Regions from separate parts of the Paracoccus versutus genome, predicted to be linked through region 1. Evidence: riboswitches for the same ligand, from Rfam matches in the RefSeq annotation. Region 1 holds a riboswitch; the other holds the start of a gene.

Region 1 (15,676 bases):
GATCCTGCGCCATCAGGGCGACCGGGCAGTTGCGCACCACCTCGCCCTCGAAGCGCGCGCCGGTTTCCAGCCCGGCGATCAGGCGCAGGATGGTCGATTTGCCGACGCCCGAGGGGCCGAGCAGGCAGGTCCAGCCACCGAGTTCCAGCACCAGCTCCACCGGCGCGAACAGCGGCGCCTCGCCGACCCAGGCGCGGCCGCGGACCGAGGCCGCGGCGGTCATGCGCGGCCAAGCTCCCAGAAGGCGACCTCGAGCCGGGTGGCGGTGGCAAAGCGCTGCGACAGCGCCGTCCAGCGCGGGCTTTCCTGGGGCGCCGCGCCCAGTCGCTTGCGGATGGCGCTGTCCAGCAATTCGCCGGCCGAGATGCAGGCGGCCTGATATTCGGCGCCGGCATAGGTGTCGATCCATTCGCGATAGGGGGTGTCGGGCGCCGCCTCGGCCTGGAGCCGCAGCCCGATTTCGCCATAGCCCAGCACGCAGGGCATCAGCGCCGCCAGCAGGTCGAGGAAATCGCCCGAATAGCCCGCCTCGAGCACATAGCGGGTATAGGCGATGTTGGTCACCGCCTCTTGCGCATTGGCCAGCACCTCGGGGCCCATGCCGGCGCGGGCGCAGGTCTGGACATGCAGGCCCATTTCGTGATCGAGCAGGGTGTGAACCGTGGCCGAACAGGCCCGCATCTCGTCGAGGTCGCCGGCCTTGACCACCGCCAGCGCCCAGGCGCGCGAGAAGTTCTTCAGGAACAGGTAGTCCTGCACCAGGTAGGTCAGGAAGCAGGATTGCGGCAGCGTGCCGTCGCGCAGCCCCTCGACGAAGGCGTGGCGGGTATAGGCGTCCCATTCCGGCTGCGCGTCGGCGCGCCAGGCGGCGAAGGCGTCTCCGTAGCGGTTCATTCTGCCGCCCCCACGTCCAGCGCCAAGTCCGAGACCGGCAGCACGCCGTCCACCAGCCCGGCCTCGTAGAGGAAGGCCTCGAACCGCGCATAGCGGCCCTGGTCCAGCGCCGCCGGCGATTGCGAGAAGCGCGGCAGCGTGTCCTTCCACGCCTCGGCGTTCAGCTCGTCGCGAAGGTCGGGGGCGGTGGCCGAGAACAGCTCCCAGGCCTCGTCGGGGTGGTTGATCATGTATTGCGCGCCGCGCTCGACCGCGTGCAGCAGACGGCGGGTGCGGTCCAGGTCCAGGTTGGCCGGGTTGGCGACGAAGATCAGCTCGTCATAGGTCGGCACGCCCTGTTCCTCGACGAAGAAGCATTTGCCCTCGGCGCCTTCCAGCCGCATCTGCGTCAGCTCGAAATTGCGATAGGCGCCGATGGTGGCATCGACCTGGCCGGCGATCAGCGCCGGCGAAAGCGACCAGTTCACGTTCACCATCTCGATGTCGTCCATGGTCAGCCCGGCGGTCCCGAGGATCTGGCCGACCAGCGCCTCCTCGACGCCCGAGACGGAATAGCCGATCTTCTTGCCCTTGAGGTCGGCGATCTCTTGCACCGGGCCGTCGGCCTTGACCATCAGGCAGTTCAAGGGCGTGGCGACCAGGGTGCCCACGCGCTTCAGCGGCAGGCCCTCATGCACTTGCAGGTGCAGTTGCGGCTGGTAGCTGATGGCGTAATCGGCCTTGCCGGCGGCGACCAGCTTGGGCGGGTCCGAGGGATCGGCGGGGGCGACGACCTCGACCTCCAGCCCTTCCTCGGCGAAGAAGCCCTTTTCCTGGGCGACGATGATCGGGCCGTGGTCGGGGTTCACGAACCAGTCCAGGATCAGCGTGACCTTGTCCTGGGCCAGCGCCGGCTGGGCCAGGATCGCGAGGGCGGCGGCAAGGGTGAAATGTTTCATCGGTCGTCGTCTCCAAGGGCCAGAAGGGTGATCTCGCCGCTCCAGCGGCGGGCAAGGGCGTCGGCGGCGCGCCAGGAGCGCAGGCCGGAACGGCAGGCCAGCACCACGCGGCCGCCGGGGTCGGGCAGGGGGCCGGTCGCGCCGTAATCGGGCAGGCGCAGCGCGTCCGGGGTGGCCTTGCGCGGGGCCTCGTCCTCGGGGCGCAGGTCGATGACCAGGTCGGCCGGGCGGATTTCCTCGCGGGCGATGAAGCGCGGGCCAGTCGCCTCGGGCGCGGCGTCGAAGCGGAACTGGGTGAAGCGGCCATTGTCGAAGCGGATAAACTCGCCCAGGGGCGAGGGGGCCAGGCCCAGAAGCAGCCGCAGCGCCATCTGCGCCTGGATGCAGCCGAGCATGCCCACCACCGGGCCCAGCACGCCGGCGGTGGCGCAGGTCTGGCCGCTGTCGGGCGGGTCGGGGAACAGCGCGCGCAGGCTGGGCGCGCCCCGGCAGAAGCCGCCGACATAGCCCGCAAGCCCCAGCGCCGAGGCCGAGATCAGCGGCTTGCCCGCCGCCAGGCAGGCGTCGGACAGCGTGTAGCTAGCGGCATAGCTGTCGGCGCAGTCCAGCACCACATCCGCCGCCGCGACCAGCGCGGGGGCGTTCAGCGGGGTCAGGCGCTCCTCCAGCGTCTCGACCCGGACCGAGGGGTTCAGCCCGGCCAGGGCCTGCGCCGCGGCGCGGACCTTGGGCTGGCCCAGATCCGCCATGCGGTAAAGCGGCTGGCGGTGCAGGTTCGATTCCTCGACCGTGTCGGGGTCGATCAGGGTGATGCGGCCGATGCCGCTGCCTGCCAGGTATTGCAGCACCGGCACGCCAAGCGCGCCCGCGCCGACCACCAGCGCATGGGCGGCACCGATGCGGTCCTGCCCCTGGGCGCCGACCTCGGGCAGGACCATCTGGCGGGCATAGCGGTTCATGCCGTCACCCGCAGCCATTCGCGGATGCGGCCCTCGGGGTCGGGGTTCAGCGTAATGTCGGTCACGGCCGAGGCCACGTCGGCGCCAGCGGCGAAAGCCTCGAGCGCGCGGTCCGGGGTCACGCCGCCGATGGCGACCAGGGGCGTCGCGCCGACCAGCCGGCGCCATTCGCGGACCCGGTCCAGCCCCTGCTGTTCCCATTTCATCTTCTTCAGGATCGTCGGCCAGACCGGACCCAGCGCGACGTAATCGGGCCTGAGCGCCAGCGCCCGGTCCAGCTCGGCATGGTCGTGGGTCGAAAGGCCCAGCCGCAGCCCCGCCTTGCGGATCGCGGGAATGTCGGCCGTGTCCAGATCCTCTTGCCCCAGGTGGATGAAGTCGCAGCCCAGGTCGATGGCGGCCTGCCAGTGGTCGTTGACGACCAGCGTGGCGCCATGTTCGCGGCAAAGCTCCTGGCACAGCGCCAGTTCGCCCAGCAGCCGGGCGGGCGGCTGGTCCTTGATGCGGATCTGCACCAGCTTCACGCCCAAGGGCAGGGCGCGGCGCAGCCAGTCGCTGTTGTCGAAGATCGGATAGAAGCGCGGCAGTTTCATCCCAGCACCGCCATTCCGAAGAGCGGGGTCGAGGGCGCGGCCATGTCCCGCGCCTCGATCGCGCCGGCGGCATGGGCCAGCTGGCCCGCCTCGATCGCCAGCGCCATGGCGCTGGCCATGGCCACCGGATCGCCGGCCTTGGCGACGGCGGTGTTCAGCAGCACGGCGTCATAGCCCAGCTCCATCGCCTGGGCGGCGTGGCTGGGCAGGCCGATGCCGGCATCGACCACCAGCGGCACGTCCGGGAAATGCGCCCGCAGGCTGCGCAAGCCGTAAGGGTTGTTCAGCCCCCGGCCCGAGCCGATGGGCGCGCCCCAGGGCATCAGCACCTGGCAGCCCGCGTCCAGCAGCCGGCCGCAGACCGACAGATCCTCTGTGCAATAGGGAAAGACCTGGAAGCCGTCGTCGGACAGGATGCGCGCCGCCTCGACCAGGGCGATCACGTCGGGGCAGAGCGTGTCGTCGTCGCGGATCACCTCCAGCTTGATCCAGGGCGTCTCGAACAGTTCGCGCGCCATCTGCGCGGTCGTCACCGCCTCGCGCACCGAATGGCAGCCGGCGGTATTGGGCAGGACCGGGATGCCCAGATCCTTGATGAGGTTGTGGAAATCCTGGCCGGCGCCGCCTTCGCGCCGCAGGCTGACGGTGGCGATGCCGGCGCGGGATGCGCGGAACGCCTGCGCCATGATCGCGGGCGAGGGGTATTGCGCCGTCCCCAGCATCAGCGGGCTTTCGACCGCGGTTCCGTAAAAGTCCGGCATCTCAGCCCCCCTGCATCGGCGCCACGACTTCCAGCGCGTCGCCATCCTTCAGCGTGGTTTCCGCCCGCGCGGCGGCGGGCAGGAAGGCGCCGTTCAGCGCCGTCGCCACCTTGGCCGCGCCCAGTCCGATCTCGGCCAGCGCGTCCTGCACGGACGGGCCGTTCAGGTCGCGCGCCTCTCCGTTAAGGGTGATCTTCATCCATGAACTCCGGTTTCCGGCCCTCGAGAAGGTAATCGGCGGCCATGCGGGCCACGGCGGGGGCCAGAAGATAGCCGTGGCGGTAAAGGCCGTTTGCGTAAAGCGTGCCGCCGCGCCGGCGCAGGCGGGGCAGGTTGTCCGGGAAGGCCGGGCGCGCATCCGAGCCAAGCTCCAGGATCTCGGCCTCGGCAAAGCCGGGATGCAGGGCATAGGCGGCCGACAGCATCTCGACCGCCGAACGGGCGGTGACGCGATACTTGCCGCCGGTCTCCAGCATGGTGGCGCCGATCATGTAGACGCCATCGCCGCGCGGCACGAGGTACAGCGGGATGCGCGGATGCAGCAGGCGGATGGTGCGGGTCAGGGTCACTTCCGGGCAGCGGATCACCAGCATCTCGCCGCGCACGCCGCGCAGGTCGGCCAGTTCGTCCTTGGCCGCCAAGCCGCGCGCGTCCACCACAAGGCCGGTGGGCGTCCCCTCGGTCTCGATCTGGATGCCGCGTTCCTCCAGCCGGTCGCGCAGCGCCAGCAGGGCGGCGCGCGGGTTCAGGTGCGCCTCGGTCGCGAAATGCAGCCCGCGCGGGAAGCGGCCGGACAGTTCCGGCTCCAGCGCCGCGATTTCGTCGCCGTTCACCGGCTGATGCGCCTCGGTCAGCCGGGCGAAACGGTCGAGTTCCGCCCGGTCGCGCGAGGGCGCCAGCACCAGCGTGCCGCGGCGGATGACCTCGGCCCCGTTCGCCTGCCACCAGTCGGCGGCCTCGACGCCCAGGCGCAGCACCACCGGCTCGGCGCTTTCGGCCTCGCAATAAGGGGCGAGCATCCCGCCCGCGCGCCAGCTGCAGGCTTGCGATCCGGGCTTGCCGGCCGGGTCGATGATGCGCGGCAGGGTGCCGCGCTGGGCCAGTTCGGTGGCGATGCAAAGCCCCATCACCCCGGCGCCAAGGATGGTGATCTGGTTCATGCCTGCCCCCAGAGCGCGTGGAAATGATGCACCGGGCCATGGCCCAGCCCGACCGACAATTCGTCGGCGCGGGCGATGGCGGCCTGCAGCCAGCCATGGGCGCGGGTCACGGCCTGCGCCACCGTCATGCCCTGCGCCAGCCCGGCCGCGATGGCCGAGGAAAGCGAACAGCCGGTGCCATGGGTGTTGGGCGTCTGCTGCCGCGGCGCGGTCAGGACCAGCGGCTCGGGACCGATCAGCAGGTCGGTGCAGCTGTCCTCGGTTGCGTGGCCGCCCTTCATCAGCACGTTGGCGGCGCCCAGAGCGCGCAGCGCCTCGCCCTGCTGGCGCATTTCCTCGGGGGTCGCGGCGGCGGCAAGGTCCAGCAGGCGCGCGGCCTCGGGCAGGTTGGGGGTCAGCACGGTCGCCAGCGGGATCAGCTGCTCGCGCAGCGCCGAGACGGCCTCGTCCGGCAAAAGCGCGTCGCCGGATTTCGCCACCATCACCGGGTCCAGCACCACCGGGACCGGGTTGTCCGCCAGCAGCGCCGTCAGCCGGCCGGCGACGACCGTGATCGCATCCACGCCGCCGACCATGCCGATCTTGACCGCGCGCACGTCCAGGTCGCCGAAGACCGCGTCGATCTGGGCGGCGATCATGGCGGGGCTGACGGGTTCGACCGCGGCGACGGTGCGGGTGTTCTGCGCGGTGATCGCGGTGATGACCGAGGCGCCATAGACGCCCAGCGCCGAAAAGCTTTTCAGATCGGCCTGGATTCCGGCGCCGCCGCCGCTGTCCGAGCCGGCGATGGTCAGCGCGATGGGATGGGGCTGCAATCCCGACATGGCCCGCCTTTCGTTTCGGCCGGGCACGCGGACGCTGGGCGGATGGGTGGCGGCCTGGGATTGCGGGCCGCGTCACTCTACCCTTCCCTACGCCGGCATGACCCGGATCAGGTTCGATGGGTCGGTGCCCGGCACCTCTCAGCCCCGTGCGGGGCTCCCCAAGTGTATGAGTCTTCCGCGCGACACTAGGCTCCGGCGCCCCGTATTGCAAGGGCCGCGCGCGGCCGGCCCCTCGCTGTCGCGGATCCGTCGGCCTTGCCGGCAGCATGGCGGGGCGCGCGGCGCGGTTTTCGGGCTTTACAGCGCCGGGATTTCCGGCCGATCTGGGCGCGGCGAAATGCGGAAGGATGCGATGAAAAGCGTGATCTTCGACCTGGGCGGGGTGCTGATCGACTGGGATCCGGCGCTGGCCTTTGCGGATGTGTTCACCAGCCGGGCCGAGGCCGAGGCCTGGATGGCCCGCATCGACTTTCCCGGCTGGAACCGGATGCAGGACGGCGGGCGCAGCTTTGCCGAGGGGCTTGCCGCCGCCCGCGCCGCCCATGGCGACGAGGCGCGCCACCTGGCCGGCTATCTGGCGGCTTTCCCCGTCACCATCGAAAAGACCGTGCCGGGCAGCTGGGCGATTGCCGAGGCGCTGCTGGCCCGCGGGGTGCCGCTTTATGCGCTGACCAACTGGTCGGCCGAGACCTGGCCCCATGCGCTGGAACTGCATTCCCGGCTGGGCGGGCTGTTCGCCGACATCCTGGTCTCAGGCCAGGTCGGCGCGCTGAAGCCCGAGCCCGCGATCTTTCGGCTGCTGATGGACCGTAACGGGCTGCGCCCCGAGGACTGCATCTTCATCGACGACAGCCCGGCCAATGTCGAGGGCGCCCGCGCGCTGGGCATCGACGCGATCCGCTTTACCAGCGCCGAGGCGCTGGGCGAGGATCTGGCGCGGCGCGGGGTGTTTTGAGGGGGCGGCTAGTCCGCTTTGCGGGACCGGAGCGGTCATTCGCAGCCTGCATGAGCAGGAGAAATCTATCAGCAAAGACCTCACGTTGGCATTTAAGAAAGCAACTCAATTAAAACACTGCTTTTAATAAGATACGATAGTCCAGCATGTGCGCCCGACCCATCCGCAACCTTTATGTGGCCAGCATTCACGCCAATCATTTTACTTCCTCGAAATCCGCCGCCGTAAGTAATGCCGGCGCCAGACTGAAGTCCTCTATCTAAAGTAAAAACAGGTGAGCCAGAATAGCCGCCCCATGAGAATCCCTCAATTGCAATGCGCCTTGCGTCGCCGCTGAGACCATGCCCGATAAAATTCTGCGATGGATCACTTGCCACCCACCCGGTTCGCATTACCGGCTGATTAGACGCTCCATGATACACTGGGAAAGCCACAATGTCGGAGATATCTACCTCGGAAAAGTCGGCGTCTGCCGCTAAGTAGCTTTCCTCAATCGGTACCACGCTGCCTGGCAACGCTCCGTCAATTCTGACATTGCTCAGATCAACCACGGCAACATCTTCCTTCTCATTTTTTGGAAACAGAATCTGTGGTGGGCTAAAGGAAAAATCAAACGGCAGCAGATTTCCGTCACAATATCCCGCAGCGACTACCTTTCTCAAAGCCCAATTTTTCTTGCGGGGGTCACTGTAGCTTGCATCGAAGACATGCCTGTTTGATACAAGATACAACTTTCCGGCGCTTGTCCTTAGGAAAAATGCCGTACCGGAAGCAGACTTCTCGTTACCGTATTCGTCAAAATACACAGAAACCCTCGTTGCGCTGTACAAGTGCTTCCGGGTCAGCGGGTGATACATATTCACGCCTCAAATGTTCTGAATGGGTTCACGATACAGATTGCTGCGTTTTCCTCGTGAGTCGCAAACAACGCTTTGAATTCCAGGAGGTTGAACGTGCGTCTAGGTAGTGCGGCTACGGTTCGGCCGTCCGCTTCGGGCTCAAACCACCGCCCCAGCCCACCTATCCCACCAGCTTCGCCACGTGGCGCAGCGCCAGCAGGTAGCCGTGGATGCCCAGGCCGGCGATCACGCCCTCGGCGCGCAGGCTGACATAGGAATGGTGCCGGAAGCTCTCGCGCTTGTGGACGTTCGAGATATGCACCTCGATCACCGGACCGTCGAAGGTGTTCAGCGCATCCAGGATCGCGACCGAGGTGTGGGTGAAGGCCGCCGGGTTGATGACGATGGCCTGGGCCGATCGCCGCGCCTCGTGGATCAGGTCGATGATCGCGCCCTCGTGGTTCGACTGGTGGAAGGCGATCTCCAGACCAAGCTCGGCCCCCAGCGCCCGGCAGTCGCGTTCCACGTCGGACAGCGTGGTGCTGCCATAGATCTCGGGCTGGCGCTGGCCCAGAAGGTTCAGGTTCGGGCCGTTCAGGACATAGACGGTGGGCATGGGCGTTCTCCGGCAGATCGGGGGCAATCTAGCCCAGTTCGGCCAGAAAGATATAGCCCGCGCCGTAGATCGTCTTGATCAGGCGCGGGTTCTTGGGATCCTCGCCCAGCTTGGTGCGCAGGCGCGAGATGCGCACGTCCATCGCCCGGTCGAAGCTTTCCCCCGCCGTGCCGCCCAGCGTTTCCAGCATCTGCGCGCGCGAGATCAGCCGGCGCGGATTGTCCAGGAACAGGCGCAAGACCTCGGCCTCGGCATGGCTGATCGGGGTCTCGGCGCCTTCGGGCGAGGTGAGCGTGTAGCGGTCGAAATCGGCCGACCAGCCGGCAAAGCGGACCTGCTGGCGGCCGGGGCCGGTCTCGCGCTGGGGCTTGCGCAGCCGGGCGCGGATGCGGGCCACGACCTCGGCCGGCTCGAAGGGCTTGATGATGTAGTCGTCGGCGCCAAGCTCCAGCCCGGTCACGCGGTCCTGCACCTGCGCCCGGCCCGAGATGATGATGATCGCCGCGCCGGATTCGCTGGCCAGCCGGTGGACCAGCGCCAGCCCGTCGCGGTCGGGCAGGCCCAGGTCGATCAGGCAGGCATCGGGCTGGATGCGGCGCAGCGCCGCCTCGAACTCGGTGGCGCGGGCGAAGCCCTGGGTGCGAAAGCCCGCGTCTTCCAGCGCCGCGGATAGCAGGCGGCGGATTTCGGGCTCGTCGTCGAGAATGGCGATCAGGGGGGCGTCAGTCATCTGTCTCTGCCATGGCCACGGCCAGTTCGGTGTCGCCAAAGGGCTTGGTCAGGACCGGGCAGTCAAGCCCCGATCTGCGCGGATCGCCCGGCGGCAGCGCCGTCATCAGCACCAGCGGCAGGCCGCGGCCCCGCAGATCCGCCCCCGAACCGTCGCCCAGTTGCAGGTCGGAGAGGATCATGGTCAGCCCGGCCAGGTCGGTCAACCCGCGCGCCTCGGCCAGCGAGCCGGCCTCGATCACCGAATGGCCCTGGGCGGTCAGCATCTCGCGGATATGGGCGCGGATGGCGTCGTCATCCTCGACCAGCAGCACCAGTTGCGGGCGGGCGGCGCGCAGCGGCAGGCGGATGGTCACCTGCGCGCCGCCGCCCTCGGCATTGCCCAGCCGCAGGGTGCCGCCCGCCAGCTTGATCTGGTCATAGACCATCGACAGGCCAAGGCCGGTGCCCTGGCTGCCCTTGGTGGTGAAGAAGGGCTCGGTCGCGCGCGCCAGCGCCTCGTCGGAAAAGCCGGGGCCGGTATCGGCGACCGCGATCTCCAGCCAGCGGCCGGCGGGCCGGACGGTGACGCCGATGCGCCCGCGGCCCCGCATGGCGTCGCGCGCGTTCAGGATCAGGTTGAGCAGCACGTCCTGAAGCACGCCGGGGTCCAGCATCACCCGCGCCGGCAGATCGCCGATGCGGGTGTCCAGCGTGACGCCCGCGCCCAGCGTCGGCCGGGTCATCGCCGCCAGGTCGTCCAGCATGGCGCGCAGCCCGACCGGCTGCGGCTGGTGCTCGCGCCGGCCGGTCAGCGCCGAGATGCCGTCGAGCAGCCGCACCCCGCGCCGGGCGGCGGCCAGCGTGGCCTGCACGTCCTCGGCCTGTTCGGGCGGCAGTCCGGCGCGGGCCAGCCGGCCCTGCAGGCCCAGGATGATGGTCAGCAGGTTGCCGAAGTCATGCGCCAGCCCCGAGGTCATCTGCGCCGCCACCGCGCGCTTGGCGGCATGGGTCAGCGCCTCGCGCGCCTGCACCTCGGCGGTGACGTCGGTGGACAGGATATAGACGCCGCGCCCGTTCTGGTCGGGGGTCAGCGCGATGCGGATGCGCCGACCCGAGGGCGGGTGCGTGATCTCGAACACCTGCGGCTGGCCGGCGATGGCGCGGTCCAGGTGCGGGCGGATGCGGGCGAAGGTCTCGGCGCCCAGCACGGTTTCGCATTGGCAGCCGATGATCGAGCGATTCGCGCCTGGAAACACCATCGAGATCTGGTTGTTCGAGAAGGTATAGCGATAGTCGCGGTCCATATGCGCGATATGGGCCGGGACCATGGCGGTGACATGGCGGGTGCGGGCCTCGGATTCGGTCAGGATGCGCTTGGCCTCCTCCAGCGCGGCATTGGTCGCGGCCAGGGCGCGGTTCGCGGCCGACAGCCGCTCGGCATTCTCCAGCACCAGCTCCGAGAGTTCCTCGGACCGGGCGCGCAGCAGCGCTTCCTGCCGCTTGATATGGGTGATGTCGGTATAGACCGCGATCCAGCCGCCCTGGCTGAGCGGCGCCCCCTCGACCGAGATCCAGCGGCCGTCGGCGCGCTTTCGTTCCATGTAATGCGGCTGGAAGGTGCGGGCCTGGTCGACGCGCTCGCGAATCGCGGCCTCGGGGTCGTCCTGGGGGCCGTATTCGCCGCGATGGACCAGGTAGCGGATCGTATCCTGGAAGGTGGCGCCGGTGCGGGTCAGCTCGTCCGGCAGGCCGAACATCGCCTGATAGGGGCGGTTGCAGACCGCCAGCCGCAGGTCGGCGTCGAAGATCGAGATCGCCTGCTGGATCAGGTTCAGCCCCGAGCGGGTCAGTTCGGCGTGCCGGTCGTTCGTGGGCGTGACCATTCCTGGCATTGCGCGGTCCCTGTAACAATTCGTAGGATTCAGGAAAAACTGACGCAAGGATTGCCGCAGTAAGCTGAGATTGCCAGAGGGAAGAGGAGCCCTGACGGCAAGGGGAGGAACCATGCAGAACGCTGAGGCGGCCCAGGCCGGTTTGCAGTCGATTCCAGCGTTGCTGGCGCGCAATGCCGAACGCTTCGGCAACCGGCCCGCCTATCGGGAAAAGGAATTCGGGATCTGGCAAAGCTGGACCTGGGCCGAGGCCGCGGACGAGATTCGCGCCCTGGCGCTGGGCTTCCTGGTGCTGGGCCTGAACCGCGGCGATCACGTCGCCATCATCGGCCGCAACCGCCCGGCGCATTACTGGGCCATGGTCGCGGCGCAGATGTGCGGCGCGGTGCCGGTGCCGCTGTATCAGGACGCGGTGGCCGAGGAGATGGCCTATGTGCTGGACCATTGCGGCGCCCGCTTCGTCGTCTGCGGCGACCAGGAACAGGTGGACAAGGTGCTGGAGGTCGGCGCCCGTGCCCCTTCGGTCGAGCATGTGGTCTATACCGACAAGCGCGGGATGCGGAAATACGACCATTCCCGCATGAACGCGCTGGCCGATGTCCAGGCCGAGGGCCGCGCCGCCCAGCAGCGGCTGGGGCACGAACTGGACGCGCGCATCGCCGAACTGGGCTATGACGATACCTGCGTGATGCTGTATACCTCGGGCACCACCGGCAAGCCCAAGGGCGTGGTGCTGTCCAATCGCAACATCATCGAGACCGGCAAGAACACCGCCTCCTTCGACCACCTGACCGCGCGCGAGGAAGTGCTGGCCTATCTGCCCATGGCCTGGGTCGGCGACTTCATCTTTTCGGTCGGGCAGGCCTATTGGGCCGGCTTCACCGTGAACTGCCCCGAGGGCGCGCATACGATGATGACCGACCTGCGCGAGATCGGGCCGACCTATTTCTTCGCCCCGCCCCGCGTCTTCGAAGGCCAGCTGACCTCGGTGATGATCCGCATGGAGGATGCCGGCCGCTTCAAGCGCTGGCTGTTCCGGCATTACATGGAGATCGCCCGCCGCGTCGGCCCGGCGCTTCTGGACGGCAAGCCGGTCGGCGCGCTGGACCGGCTGCGCTACGGCCTGGGCAACCTGCTGGTCTATGGGCCGCTGAAGAACACGCTGGGCTATTCCCGCATCCGCGTCGGCTATACCGCGGGCGAGGCGATCGGGCCCGAGATCTTCGATTTCTACCGTTCGCTGGGCATCAACCTGAAACAGCTCTACGGCCAGACCGAGGCCAGCGTCTTCATCACCCAGCAGCCGGACGGGCAGGTGCGCTCGGACACGGTCGGCGTGCCCTCGCCCGGCGTCGAGCTGAAGATCGCCGAAAGCGGCGAGGTCTTCTATCGCTCGCCCGGCACCTTCGTCGAATATTACAACAATCCCGACAGCACCGCCTCGACCAAGGATGCCGAGGGCTGGGTGGCGACCGGCGACGCCGGCTTCTTCGAGGAGGCGAGCGGGCACCTGCGCATCATCGACCGCGCCAAGGATGTGGGCCGCATGGCCGATGGCCGGATGTTCGCGCCGAAATATGTCGAGAACAAGCTGAAGTTCTATCCGAACATCCTGGAGGCGGTGGTCTTCGGCGCCGGCCGCGACATGTGCACGGCCTTCATCAACATCGACCTGACGGCGGTCGGCAACTGGGCCGAGCGCAACAACATCGCCTATGCCAGCTACCAGGAACTGGCCGGCCATCCGCAGGTCTATGCGACGATCAAGCAGCATGTCGAGGCGGTGAACGAATCCGTCGCCGCCGACCCGATGCTCTCGGGCTGCCAGATCAGCCGCTTCCTGGTGCTGCACAAGGAACTCGACCCCGACGACGGCGAGATGACGCGCACCCGCAAGGTGCGCCGCAACATCATCGCCGAGAAATATGCCGACCTGATCGAGGCGCTCTATGACGGCCGCGACACGGTCAGCACCCGCACCGAGGTGACCTACGAGGACGGTCGCAAGGGCGAGATCCGCGCCACGCTGAAGATCGAGGACGCCCGGACCTTCCCGACCCAGACCATGCAGAAGGTGGCCGCGGAATGACCATGCAAGAAGGCTATACCACCGCCGACGGCCGCCAGATCGGCGGGGTGCTGATGGATCTTCGCAACATCACCCTGCGCTTCGGCGGCGTGACGGCGATCAAGGACATCAGCTTCGACATCCGCGAGGGCGAGATCCGCGCCATCATCGGCCCGAACGGCGCCGGGAAATCCTCGATGCTGAACGTGATCTCGGGCTTCTATGTCCCGCAAGAGGGCGAGATCTGGTTCGAGGGCAAGCGTCGCCCGCCGATGAAACCCTATGAGGTGGCGCGGCTGGGGCTGGCCCGCACCTTCCAGAACATCGCGCTGTTCGACGGCATGTCGGTGCTGGACAACATCATGACCGGGCGGCTGAACATGATGAAGGCGCCGATCTGGAGCCAGGCGCTGTGGTGGGGCCGCGCCGAGCGCGAAGAGGTCGAGAACCGCGAGCAGGTCGAGAAGATCATCGACTTCCTGGAAATCCAGAACATCCGCAAGACGCCGGTCGGCCGGCTGCCTTACGGCTTGAAGAAACGCGTCGAACTGGCCCGCGCGCTGGCGGCCGAGCCGCGGATCCTGCTGCTGGACGAGCCGATGGCCGGCATGAACGTCGAGGAGAAGGAGGACATGTGCCGCTTCATCCTGGACGTGAACGACGAATTCGGCACCACCATCGCGCTGATCGAACATGACATGGGCGTGGTCATGGACCTGTCGGACCGGGTGGTGGTGATGGATTACGGCCGCAAGATCGGCGACGGCACCCCCGACGAGGTGCGCAGCAATCCCGAGGTCATCAGCGCCTATCTTGGCGTGGCGCACGAGTAAGGGGGCGGCGATGGAATTTCTCTACGCAAGCGAAGTCCTGGCGAACGGCCTGATGGCCGGGGTGATGTATTCGCTGGTCGCGCTGGGCTTCGTGCTGATCTACAAGGCCTCGGGCGTCTTCAACTATGCCCAGGGGGTGATGGCGCTCTTCGCCGCCATGACGCTGGTCGGCATCATGGAGGGCCGCGTGCCCTTCGCCCATCTGATCAACGCGGCCTTCGGCGTGCATGTGTCGAGCTTCGGCTGGACGGTGCCGGGACTGTTCGCCATCCTGCTTACCGCGCTGATCATGGTGGGCCTGGCCATCGCCATCGAAAAGCTGGTGCTCAAGCACCTGGTCGGGCAGGAACCGATCATCCTGTTCATGGCCACCATCGGCCTTGCCTGGTTCCTGGAAGGGCTTGGCGACGTGATGTGGGGCGCCGACGTGAAGGTGCTGGACGTGGGCCTGCCGCAAGGCATTTCCGAGACGGTCGAGACGATGACGAACGACTGGCTTGGCTACGGCTTCTTCATCGACCGGCTGGACATCTGGGCGGCGGTGATCGCGGCGGCGCTGGTCGCGGCCCTGGTCGGGTTCTCGCAATATACCAAGCAGGGCAGGGCGATGCGCGCCGTGGCCGACGACCATCAGGCGGCGCTGTCGGTGGGCATCAGCCTGCAGTTCATCTGGATCATGGTCTGGTCGATCGCCGGGTTCGTGGCGCTGGTCGCGGGCATCATGTGGGGCACGAAATCGGGGGTGCAGTTCTCGCTCTCGCTGATCGCGCTCAAGGCGCTGCCGGTACTGATGCTTGGGGGCTTCACCTCGATCCCCGGCGCCATCGTCGGCGGGCTGATCATCGGCATGGGCGAGAAGCTGTTCGAATATTTCGTCGGCTCCATGGTTGGCGGGGCGACCGAGAACTGGTTCGCCTATGTGCTGGCGCTGATCTTCCTCGTCTTCCGGCCGCAGGGGCTGTTCGGCGAGCGCATTATCGAGCGGGTCTGAGGATGAAAAGATTCTATGCCTCCGGCGGGGATATTTGGACACGAAAGAAGCGCGGAATCTTGCGTTCTTCCGTGGAGAAATATCCCGCGGGGGTGTGGGGGCGCGAAGCCCCCACGGGCAAGGCGTGACGCTGGGAGGAACGGATGTTTTACCGCGAGGCGGGTGATTTCAAGACGAGCTATCGCGACGATGGCCAGACCTTTCCGATCCGGCTGGATCGCTGGGGCTATTACGCGATCCTGGCGGTGGCCTTCCTGGTCGTGCCCTTCGTCATCGACAGCTACTGGGCCAATGCGGTTCTGGTGCCCTTCCTGATCTATGCCATCGCCGCCATCGGGCTGAACATCCTGACCGGCTATGCCGGCCAGGTCAGCCTGGGCACCGGCGGTTTCATGGCGGTGGGCGCCTATGCGGTCTACAAGCTGATGACGAGCTTTCCGGGCGTGCCGATCGTCGTCCATATCGTCCTGGCGGGGGCGATCACCGCCGTCGTCGGCGTGCTTTTCGGCCTGCCCAGCCTGCGCATCAAGGGCTTCTACCTGGCCGTGGCGACGCTGGCCGCGCAGTTCTTCCTGGTCTGGCTCTTCAACAAGGTGCCGTGGTTCTACAACTATTCCGCCTCGGGCCAGATCAACGCGCCCG
Region 2 (15,676 bases), 1.2 Mb from region 1:
TGAATGCCGTCCGCCCTGCCCCGGCGCCGCGCGACGACCGTTCGGCCGGGCTTTCCGCGCCGGCGGCGGGCTCGCCCTCGCTGTTCGTGCAGGCGACCCAACCGCAGCCGGAAAGCATGGCGCTGCTGGCCTCGCCGGCCCCGGCGCAGCGGTCCGAGACGATCATCCTCGCCTCGCTCGACCCCGAAGAGGATGCCGCGCCCGCGCCGACCGAGATCGTCGCCCGCGGATCGGATTCGGGCGGCAAGGGCTGGGGCGTCTCGCTGGGCCTGTTCCGTTCGCAATACGAGGCCGAGCAGATGCTGCTGAAAACCGCGCTTCAGGAAAGCGGCGCGCTTGGCAGCGCGCTGAGCCGCGTCGCCAATACCAAGCGGGGATTCGAGGCGAATTTCGTCGGGATGAACCGGGAAACCGCGGAACTCGCCTGCGGCCGGATCGCCGCGCGGCAGCAAAGCTGCCGGGTCCTCGGCCCCTGACCTCGCCGACCTTCACCGGCCGAGGGGTTCGCCGCCACCAAGCAACAAGGGCGCCATGGTCCGGCAGGACCAGGCGCCCTTGGCATTCCGCCTTGGCATTCCGCCTTGGCATTCCGCCTTGGCATTCCGCCTTGGCATTCCGCCTTGGCATTCCGCCTTGGCATTCCGCCTTGGCATTCCGCCTTGGCATTCCGCCTTGGCATTCCGCCTTGGCATTCCGCCTTGGCATTCCGCCTTGGCATTCCGCCCTCCCTGCAAGCCGGACCGCTTGGGCAACCTGTACCGCTGCATAGCGGGTGCGAGGCCGCGCGGCCGGTCACATTCCCGCGGCAAGCTTGCGTTTCCAGATGCGCGGGCCCGACAGCCGCCGGGCTAAAGCGGCCCCAGCCGGCGTTCTTCTGAAAGCATGACATTGGCCTCGACCTGGCCCACGCCGGGCAGGGTCATGATGCGGCGGCGCAGGATGCGCTCGAAATCGGCGATATCGCGGGCATGGATGCGCAGGCGGTAGTCGAACTGCCCCAGCACATGCTGCACCACCTGCACCTCGGGGATCGCCGTCACTGCGCGCTCGAAATCCTCCAGGCTGACGCGGCCCTTGGCGGCCAGCCGGATGCCCAGGAACACGGTGACGCCGAAGCCCAGGGCGGGCTTGTCCACCACCACCCGGCGCCCGGCGACCACCCCCGCCTCGGTCAGCCGGCGGATGCGCCGCCAGGCCGCGGGCTGGGTCAGGCCCAGGGTCCGGCCGATCTCGGCCGCGCCGCGCGTCGCATCCTCGGCCAGAAGCCGCAGGATCGCCAGATCCGTCGCATCGGGGTGAAAACTCACAGCGGCAGCTCCTGCACGTCCTTGATGGTCGAGACCAGCATCAGCGCATCGCTGTCGGCCACATGCGGCAGGGTCAGGATGCTTTCGCGATAGAGCTGCTGCCAATGCGCCATGTCGCGGGCGATCACCGACAGCCGCAGATCGACCGAGCCCAGGAAGGTCTGGATCTCGGTCACTTCGGGCACGCGCCGGGCGGCGGCGATGAACTCGTCGAAGGCGCGGGGATGGGTCTTGTCCAGGGTAAAGCGCAGGCTGACCTGCACCTCGTAGCCAAGCCTGCGCCAGTCGATGCGGGCTTCGGTGGCGCAGATCACCCCCGCCTGGCGCAGCCGTTCCAGCCGGCGCCACAGGCTGGCCGGCGTGACCCCTGCCCGCTCGGCCAGCTCGGCGTTCGCGATGTCGGGATCGGCCAGAAGCTGGCGCAGGATGCGGCGGTCGGTCGCGTCGGGCATGAATTTTTCACCTTTATGGCATTCTTGGCATGATTGTCGCCAAAACTCCAGCATATCCGCGAAGATTGCACAGAACTGCCATCGGAACGCTGCTAGAACCCTCGCATCGAAACGAGGGAGATCCCGATGCGTGTCTATTACGATCGCGACTGCGATGTGAACCTGATCAAGGACAAGAAGATCGCCATGCTGGGCTATGGCAGCCAAGGCCATGCCCATGCGCTGAACCTGCGCGATTCCGGCGCCAAGAACCTGGTCGTCGCCCTGCGCGAGGGTTCCGCCTCGGCCAAGAAGGCCGAAGCCGAGGGGCTGAAGGTCATGGGCATCGCCGAGGCCGCCGCCTGGGCCGACCTGATCATGTTCACCATGCCCGACGAGCTGCAGGCCGAGACCTATCGCAAATACGTGCATGACAACCTGCGCGAAGGCGCGGCCATCGCCTTTGCCCACGGGCTGAACGTGCATTTCGGCCTGATCGAGCCCAAGCCCGGCGTGGACGTGATCATGATGGCGCCCAAGGGCCCCGGCCACACCGTGCGCGGCGAATATGTCAAGGGCGGCGGCGTGCCCTGCCTGGTCGCCGTGCATCAGGACGCCACCGGCAAGGCCATGGACATCGGCCTGAGCTATTGCTCGGCCATCGGCGGCGGCCGCTCGGGCATCATCGAGACGAACTTCCGCCAGGAATGCGAAACCGACCTGTTCGGCGAGCAGGCGGTGCTGTGCGGCGGCCTGGTCGAGCTGATCCGCATGGGCTTCGAAACCCTGGTCGAGGCCGGCTACGAGCCGGAAATGGCCTATTTCGAATGCCTGCACGAAGTGAAGCTGATCGTGGACCTGATCTACGAGGGCGGCATCGCCAACATGAACTATTCGATCTCGAACACCGCGGAATATGGCGAATACGTCTCGGGCCCGCGCGTGCTGCCCTATGAAGAGACCAAGGCGCGGATGAAGGCGGTGCTGACCGACATCCAGACCGGCAAGTTCGTGCGCGACTTCATGCAGGAGAACGCCGTGGGCCAGCCCTTCTTCAAGGCGACCCGCCGCATCAACGACGAACACCAGATCGAGAAGGTCGGCGAGAAGCTGCGCGGCATGATGCCCTGGATCTCCAAGGGCAAGATGGTGGACAAGGAGCGCAACTGAGCGCGATGCCATGGAAAGCCCCGCCCCGGCGGGGCTTTTCCATTTCGCGGGCGCAGAGGCGCGCGGCGGGAGCCGGCATATCGCGTCGGGCGAGCTTTCCCGATCGCGGAGGCCGCAGGCCACGCCGCCCTTGGCCGGGCATGTGCTAGCCCGGCAGGCCGGGCGTTTTCAGGGCAAGGAACATGCGGATCATCGACAGGCAGGCCGTGCGGGTCATTCTGCTGACGCCCGAGGACCGGGTGCTGCTGATGCGGGTCGATTACGGCGGCGGCGACTGGTGGATCACCCCCGGCGGCGGCACCGAGCCGGGCGAGACGCCGGAACAGACCCTGCGCCGCGAATTGGCCGAGGAGCTGGGCTTGGCCCTGCCCGCCCTGGGCCCGCTGGTCTGGCGGCGCCGCGTGACCATGACGCTGCACCGGCAGCGCTGGCGGCAGTCCGAGGACTATTTCCTGGTCGAGACCCCCGGCTTCACCCCGGCGATCCAGGACGCGCCCGAAGCCGCCACCATCCGCGAATTCCGCTGGTGGAGCCTGGCCGAGATGCGCCACACCTCCCAGCGCCTGGCCCCGGCCGGACTGGCGCGCATCGTGCTGGACTATCGCGAAAGCGGGCCGCCCGGCAGCCCGCCCGAGATAGAAATCATCGAGGATTGATCGCTAAGCAGCGAAAACATTGTCGAAAAACGCCAGTTCCAGCGTGACGGCGCGGCGGAAGAAGTCCCGCGCCTGCTCTGCGGCCTCGGGGCCCGCCCGGTCGAATTCGTCGCGCAGGAAGCCGACGAAATCGCGGAAGAAGGGATTGTCGTGCAGCGTGATCCATTCGGCATGGACGAAATTCGCCGGCAGCGGCTGGGTCGCGCGCATGGCCCAGTCGAGATAGAGCCCCTCGGCCACGTTCAGCACCGCCAGAACGGCGGGATAGGCGCGCGTCTCGGCCGCCTCGCGCATCAGCGCCTGGAAACCCGCGGTAGGGGCGCTGTCGGGAATGGCGGCGCGGTCCGCCTCGCCTACGCCAAGCGTGGCAAAGGCGCGCAGGAAATAGTCGTTCTCCTCGCCCGAGACCATGCCGGCGAAGCGGCCGAAGCGCAGCCGCGATTCGAAACGGTCGGCCGAGGCGATGGCGGCGCCCAGAAGCGTCAGGAAGGCGTCGAGGAAACGGTGGTCCTGCACCAGGTAGCGCGCCATCGCCGCATCCGCGATGCTGCCGTCGCAAACTTCGCGCACGAAGCGGTGGCCGACGGCGGCGGACCATTCCGTCGCGCATTCCCGGCGCAGGGTCTCAAAGAAACTTTCGGTCATCATGCCCTCATGGCTTGGGGGCGAGACCGTCGGTGCGGCGGCCTCGCGGTGAGGCCGGCAAAAGGCAGGTGCGTCATTCCCATTCCTCCGCCGGCATGATCCGGGTCAGGTTCAAAGGGTCACCGCGCCGCCCGTTGCAGGTCGCACCGGGCCAGCGGTTTCTCAGCCCCTTGCCGGGGCTCCCCTTGGTGGCGCCAAGGTTAGCGCGGATGGCCGCGGCTGTCACGCGCCGCCCACAGGATCGTGAGCCGGGAAATCCGGGAGCGGCCGGGCCCGAGGCGGCATTCCGTCTTGCAGCCGGGGGCCAGATGTTATCTCGTTGCGACAGGGCGGGCGCGCGAGCCGCCCGCAGTCAGGACCGGGAACCATGACGACAGGCGAAATGCCGAAACCCACGACCAAGACCGAGCCGAACCCCGCCGCCGCCGCCCTGCAGCAAAGCCCGAAACAGGTCGGTCTGCGCCTGCACCGGCCGCCCCTGCTGACCAATATCTCGGCCGCGCGCTGGCTGCTGCTGGCCATCGTGGCGGCCTCGATCTACTTCTTCCACGGCTTCCTGGTGCCGGTGCTGGCGGCCATGGTGATCGCGCTGGCCAGCTGGCCCCTGCGCGAGCGCGCGGCCCACCAGCTGAACCTGGGCCGCACCGGCGCGGCCACGCTGCTGGTGCTGGTGCTGGTCTGCTTCCTGCTGATCCCCATCGCCATGGCGCTGATCTATGCCTTCCGCGAGCTGCGCGACTGGATCAACTGGGCGATCGTGGTCAACAGCTCGGGCGCGCCGACGCCGGGCTGGATGGTCGAGCTGCCGCAGGTCGGCGACTGGCTGGACGAGAACTGGCAGACCTATGTCGGCCGCCCCGGCGGCATCAGCGAGATCGTGCAGCTGGTCAGCGGCTCGAACATCGGCGCGATCTATCGCGGTGCGGTGACGGCGGGCACGCTGGCCTTCCATCTGGCGCTGACGCTGCTGTTCATGCTGATCACGCTGTTCGTGCTTTACCGCGACGGCGACAGGATCGTGGCGCAGATCGACCAGGTCGGCCGCCGCATCCTGCCCGACCGCTGGAGCCGGCTGTCGCGCGTGGTGCCCGCCACCATCAGCTCGACCGTGACCGGCATGACGCTGATCGCCATCGGCGAAGGGGTGATCCTGGGCATCGCCTATTGGCTGGCCGGCGTGCCCTCGCCGGTGACATTCGGCGTCATCACCGGCTTCATGGCGCTGATCCCCGGCGGCGCGCCGCTGTCCTTCACCCTGGTCTCGGCCTATCTGGTGGCCAGCGGCACGCCCTTTGCCGGGGCGGCGCTGTTCATCTGGGGCACCTGCGAGCTGTTCGTGGTGGACAAGACCATCCGCCCGGTCCTGGTCGGCGGTCCGGTCAAGCTGCCCTTCCTGCCGACCTTTTTCGGGTTGATCGGCGGGGTCAAGACCATGGGCATCGTCGGGCTGTTCGTCGGTCCGGTGCTGATGGCGCTGCTGGTCTCGATCTGGCGGGAATGGCAGCGCGAACTGTCGGAAGAGGAACAGCGGCAGGACAGCAAGCTCATCGGCCTGGAATGACCGCCGGCCCCCGGCATGAAAAAGGCGGGACGCAAGCCGCGTCCCGCCTTTCCATTTGCGCTGTTCGTCCCGCGGATCAGTCGGCCGGGGCCGGCGTCGGGGCGGGCGGCACCACCGGCTCTTCCTGCGGCGGGCTGGCCAGCGATTCCGGCAGCGGCGTCAGCGTCACCCCGGCGCTGGAGCCCAGGGGCTGGCCGGTGCGGTCGGTTTCGGCCGGCGCCGGGGTCTCGCCCGGTTGCAGCGCGCCTTCGGTCTGCGGCTCCTCCTCCGACTCGGGCTCGGTGGCGGCGGGCGGCGGCACCGGCACCGGATTGGCCCGGTCCGCGCCGTCATTGCGCAGGTAGTCGAAGAACTCGCCCTGGGGCTGGATCACCAGCGAGCTGTTCTCGCCCTTCAGCGCCCGCTCATAGGAGGTCATCGAGCGGGTGAAGGCAAAGAACTCGGGATCGCGGCCGAAAGCGTCGGCATAGATGGCGTTGCGGCGGGCATCCGCCTCGCCGCGCACCACCTCGGCCCGCTTGCGCGCTTCCGAGGTCAGCTCGACCACGGTGCGGTCGGCGGCGGCGCGGACGCGCTGCGCGGCCTCGCCACCGCGGGCGATCTCGTCGGCGGCTTCGCGCTCGCGCTCGGCGCGCATCCGGGCATAGGTCGCGGTCAGGTTCTGCTCGGGCAGGTCGGTGCGGGTCAGGCGCACGTCGATGACGCGGATGCCCAGGTCGCGGGCGTCGTCGCGGGCCAGGTCGCGGATGCGGTTCATCAGCGGCGTGCGGTCGTCCGACAGCACCGTGGTCGAGGGCACCGAGCCCAGCACCTGCCGGATCGCATTGGTCACGATCGGCTCAAGCCGGCGCTGCGCGAATTCGATGCCGCCCGAGCCCACCGCGCGGCGGAACTGCACCACGTCGGTGATCTGCCAGCGCGCGAAGGCATCGACCACCAGGCGGCGGTCGTCCAGCGGCGTGACCTCCATCGGCGGGGTCGGCAGGCCCAGGATGCGGGCATCATATTTCACCACGTTGTCGAGGAAGGGCACCTTGATGCCCAGGCCCGGCTCCTCGCGCACCTCGACCACCTCGCCGAAGCGCAGGACAAGCGCCTTTTCGCGCACGTCGACGATATAGAGCGCGGCGATGACCAGGACCGCCACCACGACCAGGAAGGGCAGCGCCAGAAGCGAGATTGCACGGTTCATCACTGGTTCCCCCCGCCGGTATTGGTGTTGCCGGAGCCCGAGGCCCCGCTGCGCAGCTGATCCAGCGGCAGATAGGGCACCACGCCCTGCCCGGCCTCGCCATCGAGGATGACCTTGTTCACCCCGCCCAGAACCTTCTCCATGGTTTCCAGATACATCCGGCGGCGCGTGACCTCCGGCGCCTTGACATATTCGTCATAGACCGAGTTGAAGCGCGCGGCCTCGCCCTCGGCGTTGTTCACCGCCTCGGCGCGATAGGCCTCGGCGCGTTCGATCACGGCGGCGGCCTCGCCTCGGGCGCTGGCCAGCACGCGGTTGGCATAGGCGTCGGCCTCTTTCTCCAGCCGGTCGCGTTCCTGCTGGGCGGCCTGCACCTCGCGGAAGCTGTCGATCACCTCGCGCGGCGGGTCGGCGCGGTCCAGGTTGACGCGCAGCACGTTGATCCCGGCCTCGTAGTCGTTCAGCGTGTTCTGCACCGCCAGCTTCAGGTCGTCGGCGATGGCGCCGCGGTCGCGGTTCAGGATCGGCGCCAGTTCCGAACGCGCCACGATGTCGCGCATGGCGGATTCCGAGACGGCGCGGATGGTGTCGTCGGGATCGGCCAGGTTGAACAGGAATTTCTCGGGGTCCGAGATGTTCCAGACCACCTGATAGGCCATGTCCACGATGTTCTGGTCGCGGGTCAGCATCAGCCCCGAATCCATCGGCCCGGCGCGGCCGGTGCCGATCTCCGTGGTCCGCTCGCCCGAGACCTGCACCACCTCGGCGGTGACGACGGGCCAGGGCGCGAAGTTCAGGCCCGGCTCGCCGGTGCCCACGGGCTTGCCGAACAGCAGCTCGACCGCGCGTTCCTCGGGCTTGACGGTGTAGAAGCTGGAAAAGGCCCAGACCGCCAGCACGGCCAGCGCCGCGATGCCCCAGGTGCCGCGGCTCATCTGGAATTGCGGGCCCTGCGGCCGGCGCGGGCCGCCGCCGCGGTTGCCACCGCCGCCGCCCTTGCCGCCCATCAGCACCCGCAGCCGGTCCTGGCCCTTGCGCACCAGTTCCTCGATCTCGGGGATCTGGTCGCCGCGGCGCGGACCCTGCGGCCGGTCGTCCCTGCCGCCGCCCGGACTGCCCCAGGGGGGCTGGCCGCCCCCTTGCGGCGGCTGCTTGCCGCCCTTGCCGTCATCTCCGCCGCCGCCCCAGGGGCCTTGTCCTGCCATACCTCTCGTGCCTCGCTTGATGTCTGTCTGGTTGAAACTGGTGCCTTCGGCCGGAAAATCAAGCCGATGCGGCGGGTTTGTCCATTTTTGCCGCCCCCACGCGGCGCGAAGGCTTGCGCATGGTCACAAGCTCTTCCGCCAGCGTCGGATGCACGGCGATGGCGGCGTCGAAATCGGCCTTGGTCGCGCCCATGCCCAGCGGAATCGCGATCATCTGGATCATCTCGCCCGCCTCGGGGCCGAAGATGTGGCAGCCCAGCACCTTGTCGGTCTCGCCGTCTACCACCAGCTTCATCACCGCCCGCGCATCCGAGCCGGCGAAAAGCGAGCGCATGGGCCTGAAGCTGGCGACATAGATGTCGGCGGGACCGCAGGCCTCGGCCTCTTCCTCGGTCAGGCCGATGGTCGCCACCTCATGCGGGCGGGTATAGACGGCGCTGGCCACCAGCCGGTGGTCGACCTTGCGCGGCCGGGCGCCGAAGACCGTGTCGGCAAAGCTGTGCCCTTCGCGGATCGCGACCGGGGTCAGGTTCACCCGGTCGGTCACGTCGCCCACGGCATAGATCGACGGCACCGAGCTTTGCGACCATTCGTCCACCGCGATCTCGCCCCTGCGGCCCAGCCGGACGCCGGCCTCCTCGAGCCCCAGCCCCTTGGTATAGGGCGCGCGGCCGGTGGCGAACATCACCGCGTCGAAGATCTCGCTGCCGCCGTCCTCGAAGGTGACGCGGACGCCCGCCCCCTCGCGGTCCAGCCGCGCCGGGTTGGTGCCCAGCCGCACGTCGACGCCGATGGCGCGCAGCTGCTCGGTGGCATGGCGGCGCATCTCGGCGTCGAAGCCGCGCAGCACCGCATCGCCGCGATAGGCCAGCACGGTGGCGCTGCCCAGGCCCTGCAGGATGGTGGCGAATTCGCAGGCGATGAAGCCGCCGCCCACCACCAGCACCCGGCCCGGCAGCCTGTCGAGCGTGAACAGGTCGTCCGAGATCAGCCCCAGTTCCTTGCCCGGAATGTCGGGGCGCTGCGGCCGGCCGCCGACCGCGATCAGGATATGCTTGGCGCTCAGGCGCTGGCCGTCGGCCAGCTCGACCGTATGCGCGTCGTGCAGCCGGGCGCGCTGCATGTGGACCTCGACCCCGGCATTCACCAGCCCCGAGGTATAGGCGCCCTCGAGCCGGTCGAGTTCGCGCAGGAGCTTGCCGTGGAACTCGGCCCAGTCGAAGCGGCCCTCGCCCGCGCCCTGCCAGCCGTAGCCGCGCGATTCGGCCGCCGCGGCGCCGGCTTGCGAGGCGAAGATCATCAGCTTCTTGGGGACGCAGCCGCGGATGACGCAGGTGCCGCCCATGCGGCTTTCCTCGGCCAGGCCGACGCGGGCGCCGTATTCGCTGGCCGCGATCCGCGCCGCGCGCACCCCGCCCGAGCCGCCGCCGATGACGAAAAGGTCGTAGTCGAATTTCATGCCATGTCCTCGCGCCGCAACTCCACCACCGACCCGTCCGGGCAGCCGATGATCGCCAGCTCGCAGATATTCAGGAACAGCCCGTGTTCAACCACCCCGGCGATCGCGGACAGCTCGGCCGCCAGCGCCTCGGCATCGGGGATCGATTCCAGCGCCAGGTCCAGCACCAGGTTGCCCTCGTCGGTGCGCAGGGGCGCATCGGCCCGCTTGCGCAGCAGGATCGGGCGCTGGGTCAGCTCCAGCCGGTCCAGCGCGCGCTGGATCAGCGTCCTGGTCGCCTGCCAGCCAAAGGGAATCACCTCGACCGGCAGGTGAAAGGCGCCCAGCCGGTCCACCACCTTGCCCTGGTCGGCGATGACCACCATGCGGTCCGAGGCGGTGGCGACGATCTTTTCGCGCAGATGCGCCGCGCCGCCGCCCTTGATCAGGTTCAGGTCCGGGTCCACCTCGTCGGCGCCGTCGATGGTCAGGTCCAGCCAGCCGATGGCGTCCAGGTCCTCGACCGTCAGCCCCAGCGCGGTCGCCAGCTCCGCCGTCGCCTTCGAGGTCGCGGCGCAGCGCAGCGCAAAGCCTTCCTCCTGCACCCGCTGCGCCAGGCGGCGCACGAAGATCGCCGCGGTCGAGCCGGTCCCCAGCCCCAGCCGCATCCCCGGCTCGACCAGCGCCACCGCGGCGCGGGCGGCGGCATCCTTGGAAAGATCGGTGACGGCGGGATCGGTCATGACGGGAATCCTTGGCTGAATGGCAGGCGGCACATGGCCGTCCTTATAAGCACAAGCCGCGCCATGGGCCACTACCGGCTGCGTCTTTTGGCCGCGACGAAACGCCTGACCGGCGGCGATTGCCTCGGGGCGGCGGCTGACCTACATCTGGCGGCCATGACGATACCCGCCACATATGCCGCCATCATCACCGCCGCGGGCCGCGGCACCCGCGCAGGCGAGGGCCTGCCCAAGCAATGGCGCGGCCTGGCCGGGCAAAGCGTGCTCGAGCGCAGCATCGCCGCCTTTTCCGGCTTCCCGCGCATCGTGGTGACGCTCGCGCCCGAGGACATGGCGCGCGGCCTCGCCGAGCTTGCCGGCCCGGTGGTGCTGGTCGCCGGCGGCGCGACGCGCAGCGACAGCGTGCGCGCGGCGCTGGAAAGCCTGGAAGGCAGCGGCGTGACCCATGTGCTGATCCATGACGGCGCCCGCCCGCTGGTGTCGCCCGGCGTGATCGACGGCGTGGTCGCGGCGCTTGCCGCCGGCGCGCCCGCCGCCGCCCCCGCCCTGCCCGTCACCGATGCGCTGTGGCGGGCCGCGGACGGCCGCGTCACCGGCACCGCCAGCCGCGAGGGGCTGTTTCGCGCCCAGACCCCGCAGGGCTTTGCGCTGGACGCCATCCTGGCCGCGCATCGCGCCCATCCCGAGGGCGCGGCGGACGACGTGGAGCTGGCGATCCGCGCCGGCCTGCCCGTCACCGTGACGCCGGGGGACGAGGACAACCTGAAACTGACCTGGCCCGAGGATTTCGCGCGGGCCGAGCGTATCCTGGGGGACGCGATGGACATCCGGCTTGGCAATGGTTTCGACGTGCATGCCTTCACCACAGGCGACCATGTCTGGCTGTGCGGGGTGAAGATCCCGCATGACAAGGCGCTGCTGGGCCATTCCGACGCCGACGTGGGGATGCACGCGCTGACCGACGCGATCTATGGCGCCTTGGCGCAGGGCGACATCGGCCGGCATTTCCCGCCCTCGGACCCGCAATGGAAGGGCGCGGAAAGCCATATCTTCCTGCGCCATGCCGCGATGCTGGCGCGGCAGATGGGCTATGAGATCTCGAACGCCGACGTGACGCTGATCTGCGAGCGGCCCAAGGTCGGGCCCCATGCCGGCGCCATGGCGCTGCGGCTGTCCGAGATCGTCGGGGTCGAGCCCGACCGGGTCAGCGTCAAGGCCACCACCTCGGAACGGCTGGGCTTCACCGGGCGCGAGGAAGGCATCGCCGCCATTGCCACCGTCACTTTGGTCAAGGGGTAATCATGGACAAGTTGATCGCGACATTCTTCGGCATCGGCCACCTGCGGCCGGCGCCCGGCACCTGGGGCTCGGCCGCCGCGGTGGTGCTGGGGGTCGCGGCCTATGAATGGCTGCACCCGATGCTGGTGCCGGCGGGTTTCGTGCTGGCGACCGTGCTGGGCTTCTGGGCGGTGCCGCGCGTACTGGCGCAAAGCGCCGACGGCGACCCGTCCTGGGTCGTCATCGACGAGGTGGCGGGGCAATGGCTGGCCATGAGCTTCACCGTGATCCCGCTGGCGCAGAAGGGTGTCTCGATCCTGGCGGCCTGGCCGGGCTTCGTCGCGCCATTCCTGCTGTTTCGGCTGTTCGACATCTGGAAACCCTGGCTGGTCGGGCGCGCGGACCGGCGCGGCGGCACGCTGGGCGTGATGGCGGACGACCTGTGGGCGGGGCTGTTCGCCGGCGTGGTCTCGGTCATCCTGGCCGGGCTTTACCATGCCGTGCTGGAGCCGATGCTGTGACCGACCCGGCCGAAGTCCTGGACCTGGCGCGCAGGCGCGGGGTGATGATCGCCACCGCCGAAAGCTGCACCGGCGGGCTGATCGCCGGGCGGCTGACCGACGTGCCGGGCTCGTCGGACGCGGTGGACCGGGGCTTTGTCACCTATTCCAACGCCGCCAAGGTCGAGATGCTGGGCATCCACCCCGAGACGCTGGAGGCCCACGGCGCGGTCAGCGAGGAAATCGCGGCCGAGATGGCCTCGGGCGCGCTGGCCCGTTCGCAGGCCGGCGTCGCTGTCGCCGTCACCGGCATCGCCGGCCCCGGCGGGTCCGAGCACAAGCCCGAGGGCCGGGTCTGCTTCGGCATCGCCGATGCCGGCGGCGTCAGCACCGAGACGGTGGATTTCGGCCCCCGCGGCCGCGCCGCGGTGCGCGCCGCCACCGTGGACCACGCGCTGGCTTTGCTGAAGGCCGCGCTGACCTAGGGGCGCGGCAATGCGGGGGCGAATGCCGGACGGTACACCCACACAGCAAGATCAGGTCGCGCCCGCCGGGCTGCCCAAGGCCAAGGCGACGCCACCCCCCGCCGGGCGGCGTCAGGCCAGGGCCTGCAAGGCGCCGGTCACGTCCTCGAGCCGCGTGTCCCAGCCGCAGACCAGCCGGACGCCGACCGGCTCGTCTTCCCCGGCCTTCTGGCTGTGCGGCCAGAGGTGATAGCAAAGGCCGCCGGCGCAGGCGCGGCGATGCAGATCGGCCGGGATGGTGGCAAAGACCGCATTCGATTCGACGCGCTGGTCGATGCGCACGCCGGGCAGCCGCGCCAGACCCAGCGCCAGCTCATGCGCCATGGCATTGGCGTGGCGCGCCAGTTGCAGCCACAGGTCGCCCTCGAGCCAGGCCAGCACCTGCGCCGCCAGATAGCGATGCTTCGAGACCAGCGCCCCGGCCCGCTTGCGGCGGAACTCGAACTCCTCGGATTTCGCGGGGTCGAAGATCAGCACCGCCTCGACCCCCATGCAGCCGTCCTTGGTGCCGCCCAGCGACAGGATGTCCACGCCCGCCCGCCAGGTCAGGTCGGCCGGCGCCACGTCCAGCCCGGCCAGCGCATTGGCAAAGCGCGCCCCGTCCATATGCAGCCCCAGCCCGGCATCGCGGGCGACGGCGGCAAGGGCATCGACCTCGTCCGGGGTGTAGACCGTGCCCCATTCGGTCGCGTTGGTCAGGGTCAGCGCGGCGTTCCGCCCGGCATGGACCGAATCGCGGCCATGGACCACCAGCGCTTCGGCCAGCGCCTCGGGGGTGATCTTGCCGCCGGCGCCGGGCACCGGGACAAGCTTGGCGCCGCCGGTCATGAACTCGGGCGCGCCGGTCTCGCTGGTCTGCACATGGGCGTCGGCATGGCAGAAGACCTTGCCCCAGCCCGGCGCCAGCAGCGACACGGACAGCGCATTGGCCGCGGTGCCCGAGGCCACGAAATGCACCGCCGCCTCGGGCGCGTCGAACAGTTCGCGCAGGCGGTCCTGGGCGGCGCGGGTGATGCTGTCCTGGCCGTAGGAGGGCACATGGCCCTCGTTCGCGGCGGCAAGCGCGGCCATGATGCGGGGATGCACGCCGCCCGCATTGTCCGAGGCGAAATTCATGAAAGATCCTCGATGATATGCTCGTCCCAGTCGTCCTCGGTCACGGAAAGCTCGCTGACGGTCCAGCCGCGCACCGAGGCGCCGGCGCGATGCACCGATTCGCGATCGCCCGAGATCAGATAGTGCCAGTCGTAAAGCGGCTTGCCCTCGGCGCGCAACCTGTAGGCGCAGGTCGAGGGCAGCCACCAGGCGATCTCCTTGAGCTTTTTGGGCGTCAGGACGACGCAATCGGGAACGAAATCATGGCGGTTGGCATAGCTGGAACATTGGCAGGTCTCGCCGTCCAGCAGCCGGCAGGCGACGCGGGTAAAGGCCAGCTCGCCCGTATCCTCATATTCGATCTTGTTGAGGCAGCACTTGCCGCAGCCGTCGCAAAGCGCCTCCCATTCCTCCTTGTCGAGGCGCGCCAGCGGCAGTTCCCAGAACCGTTCGCGCATCAGCGGGTCGCCAGGATCTCGCGCGCCTGGGCACTGTCGCGGTCCATCTGCGCGACCAGCGCGTCGAGCGTGTCGAACTTGGCCTCGGGGCGCAGATATTCGACCAGGGCGACCGACAGGTGCTGGCCATAGAGGTCGGCGGCGAAATCGAAGACATGCACTTCCAGGTTGGGCCGGTTCTCGCCGAACATCGGCCGCACGCCAAGGCTGGCCACGCCCTTGTAGCTGCCGCGGTCCGGCCCGGTCAGCACGTCGACCAGCACGGCATAGATGCCGAGCGCCGGCAGGTGCAGCCCCTCGACCGCCATGTTCGCGGTCGGATAGCCCAGGTCGCGGCCGCGCTTGTCGCCATGCAGCACTTCGCCGTCGATGCGGTGCCAATGGCCCAGCATGCGCTCGACGTCGCGGGTGCGGCCCTCGGTCAGCGCCTGGCGGATCGCGGTCGAGCTGTATTGCACCGCGCCATCGCCGATCAGCGGTGCCACGGTGACGCCGAAGCCCATCTCGCGGCCCAGCCGGGCCAGGGTCTGCGCATCGCCCGACCGCTTGCGGCCGAAGCAGAAGTCGGAGCCGACGGTGACATGGCGCACGCCCAGCCCCTCGACCAGCACCTCGCGCGCGAAGGCCTCGGGCGCAAGCCCGGCCAGCACCGCGTCGAAGGGCAGTTGGTAAAGATGGTCCACCCCCAGCCGCGCCAGCCGGTTCGCCCGCGATTCCACGTTCATCAGCCGGAAAGGCGGCGCGTCTGGGGCGAAGAACTCGCGCGGATGCGGCTCGAAGGTGATGACGCCGAGCGCCGCGTCGCAGGCGGCGCGCGCCGCGTCGATCACCGAGCGATGGCCCAGGTGGACGCCGTCGAAATTGCCCATGGCGACGGTGGCCCCGCGGGCATCGAGCGGCAGAGCTTTCCAGTCGTGATGGATGCGCAATCGGGCCCCCGGTGGGCCGGCGGCCGGCCCTGTCAGTCGAATTTGCGGCTTGGCGCCAGAACGACCGCCTCGCCTTTCAGGACGACCGTATCGCCGACGAGGCAGCGGGTTGCAAGGGTCACGCGGCGCTTTGCGTGGTCGATCGCCTCGACCGTGACCTCGGCGCGCACCATGTCGCCGGGCCGGACGGGGGCCATGAATTTCAATGTCTGGCCCAGGTAGACCGTGCCATGGCCGGGCAGCTGCTCGCCGATCACGGCCGAGATCAGCCCGGCGGTCAGCATGCCATGGGCGATGCGCCCCTCGAAGATGGTGTCCTGCGCATAGGCCTCGTCCAGATGCACCGGATTACGGTCGGTCGAGACCTGGGCGAACATCTCGATATCCTCGTCGGTCACTACCTTCTGCAGGTAGCGCATCATCCCGACCTCGAGATCCTCGATGACGATCGTGCCGCGCGGAAGGTTGTCCAGCATCATTCAATGCTCCCGATGAGTGGCTTCATGCTGCATAGCAGCAAAAGCATGGGCGCGCAACAAAATAA

What was found. Region 1 has a riboswitch for thiamine pyrophosphate ahead of thiD (bifunctional hydroxymethylpyrimidine kinase/phosphomethylpyrimidine kinase). Riboswitches for the same ligand answer to the same signal wherever they lie in the genome.
Region 2: linked by a shared signal. The riboswitch ahead of E3U25_RS13605 (TenA family protein) and the one ahead of thiD (bifunctional hydroxymethylpyrimidine kinase/phosphomethylpyrimidine kinase) in region 1 are both predicted to bind thiamine pyrophosphate.

The regions. Positions count from the first base shown of each region.
Region 1 covers NZ_CP038197.1:1,743,249-1,758,924, reverse strand. Annotated here, with positions in the region: gene E3U25_RS19980 (ABC transporter ATP-binding protein) at 1-223, opposite strand, end outside; gene tenA (thiaminase II) at 220-894, opposite strand; gene E3U25_RS19970 (ABC transporter substrate-binding protein) at 891-1,832, opposite strand; gene E3U25_RS19965 (HesA/MoeB/ThiF family protein) at 1,829-2,791, opposite strand; gene E3U25_RS19960 (thiamine phosphate synthase) at 2,788-3,384, opposite strand; gene E3U25_RS19955 (thiazole synthase) at 3,381-4,145, opposite strand; gene thiS (sulfur carrier protein ThiS) at 4,147-4,344, opposite strand; gene E3U25_RS19945 (FAD-dependent oxidoreductase) at 4,328-5,305, opposite strand; gene thiD (bifunctional hydroxymethylpyrimidine kinase/phosphomethylpyrimidine kinase) at 5,302-6,129, opposite strand; TPP riboswitch at 6,197-6,300, opposite strand; gene E3U25_RS19935 (HAD family hydrolase) at 6,482-7,084, shown strand; gene E3U25_RS19930 (trypsin-like serine peptidase) at 7,177-7,890, opposite strand; gene aroQ (type II 3-dehydroquinate dehydratase) at 8,105-8,539, opposite strand; gene E3U25_RS19920 (response regulator transcription factor) at 8,568-9,269, opposite strand; gene E3U25_RS19915 (PAS-domain containing protein) at 9,262-11,133, opposite strand; gene E3U25_RS19910 (long-chain fatty acid--CoA ligase) at 11,255-13,231, shown strand; gene E3U25_RS19905 (ABC transporter ATP-binding protein) at 13,234-14,043, shown strand; gene E3U25_RS19900 (branched-chain amino acid ABC transporter permease) at 14,054-15,034, shown strand; gene E3U25_RS19895 (branched-chain amino acid ABC transporter permease) at 15,178-15,676, shown strand, end outside.
Region 2 covers NZ_CP038197.1:509,143-524,818, reverse strand. Annotated here, with positions in the region: gene E3U25_RS13630 (D-alanyl-D-alanine carboxypeptidase family protein) at 1-476, shown strand, start outside; gene E3U25_RS13625 (Lrp/AsnC family transcriptional regulator) at 849-1,307, opposite strand; gene E3U25_RS13620 (Lrp/AsnC family transcriptional regulator) at 1,304-1,759, opposite strand; gene ilvC (ketol-acid reductoisomerase) at 1,886-2,908, shown strand; gene E3U25_RS13610 (NUDIX hydrolase) at 3,091-3,564, shown strand; gene E3U25_RS13605 (TenA family protein) at 3,568-4,209, opposite strand; TPP riboswitch at 4,275-4,405, opposite strand; gene E3U25_RS13600 (AI-2E family transporter) at 4,577-5,770, shown strand; gene hflC (protease modulator HflC) at 5,847-6,962, opposite strand; gene hflK (FtsH protease activity modulator HflK) at 6,962-8,167, opposite strand; gene gorA (glutathione-disulfide reductase) at 8,226-9,626, opposite strand; gene rpiA (ribose-5-phosphate isomerase RpiA) at 9,623-10,357, opposite strand; gene E3U25_RS13575 (bifunctional 2-C-methyl-D-erythritol 4-phosphate cytidylyltransferase/2-C-methyl-D-erythritol 2,4-cyclodiphosphate synthase) at 10,505-11,647, shown strand; gene E3U25_RS13570 (phosphatidylglycerophosphatase A family protein) at 11,650-12,147, shown strand; gene E3U25_RS13565 (CinA family protein) at 12,144-12,611, shown strand; gene E3U25_RS13560 (threonine aldolase family protein) at 12,723-13,766, opposite strand; gene E3U25_RS13555 (YcgN family cysteine cluster protein) at 13,763-14,203, opposite strand; gene E3U25_RS13550 (bifunctional riboflavin kinase/FAD synthetase) at 14,203-15,132, opposite strand; gene E3U25_RS13545 (MaoC family dehydratase) at 15,165-15,608, opposite strand.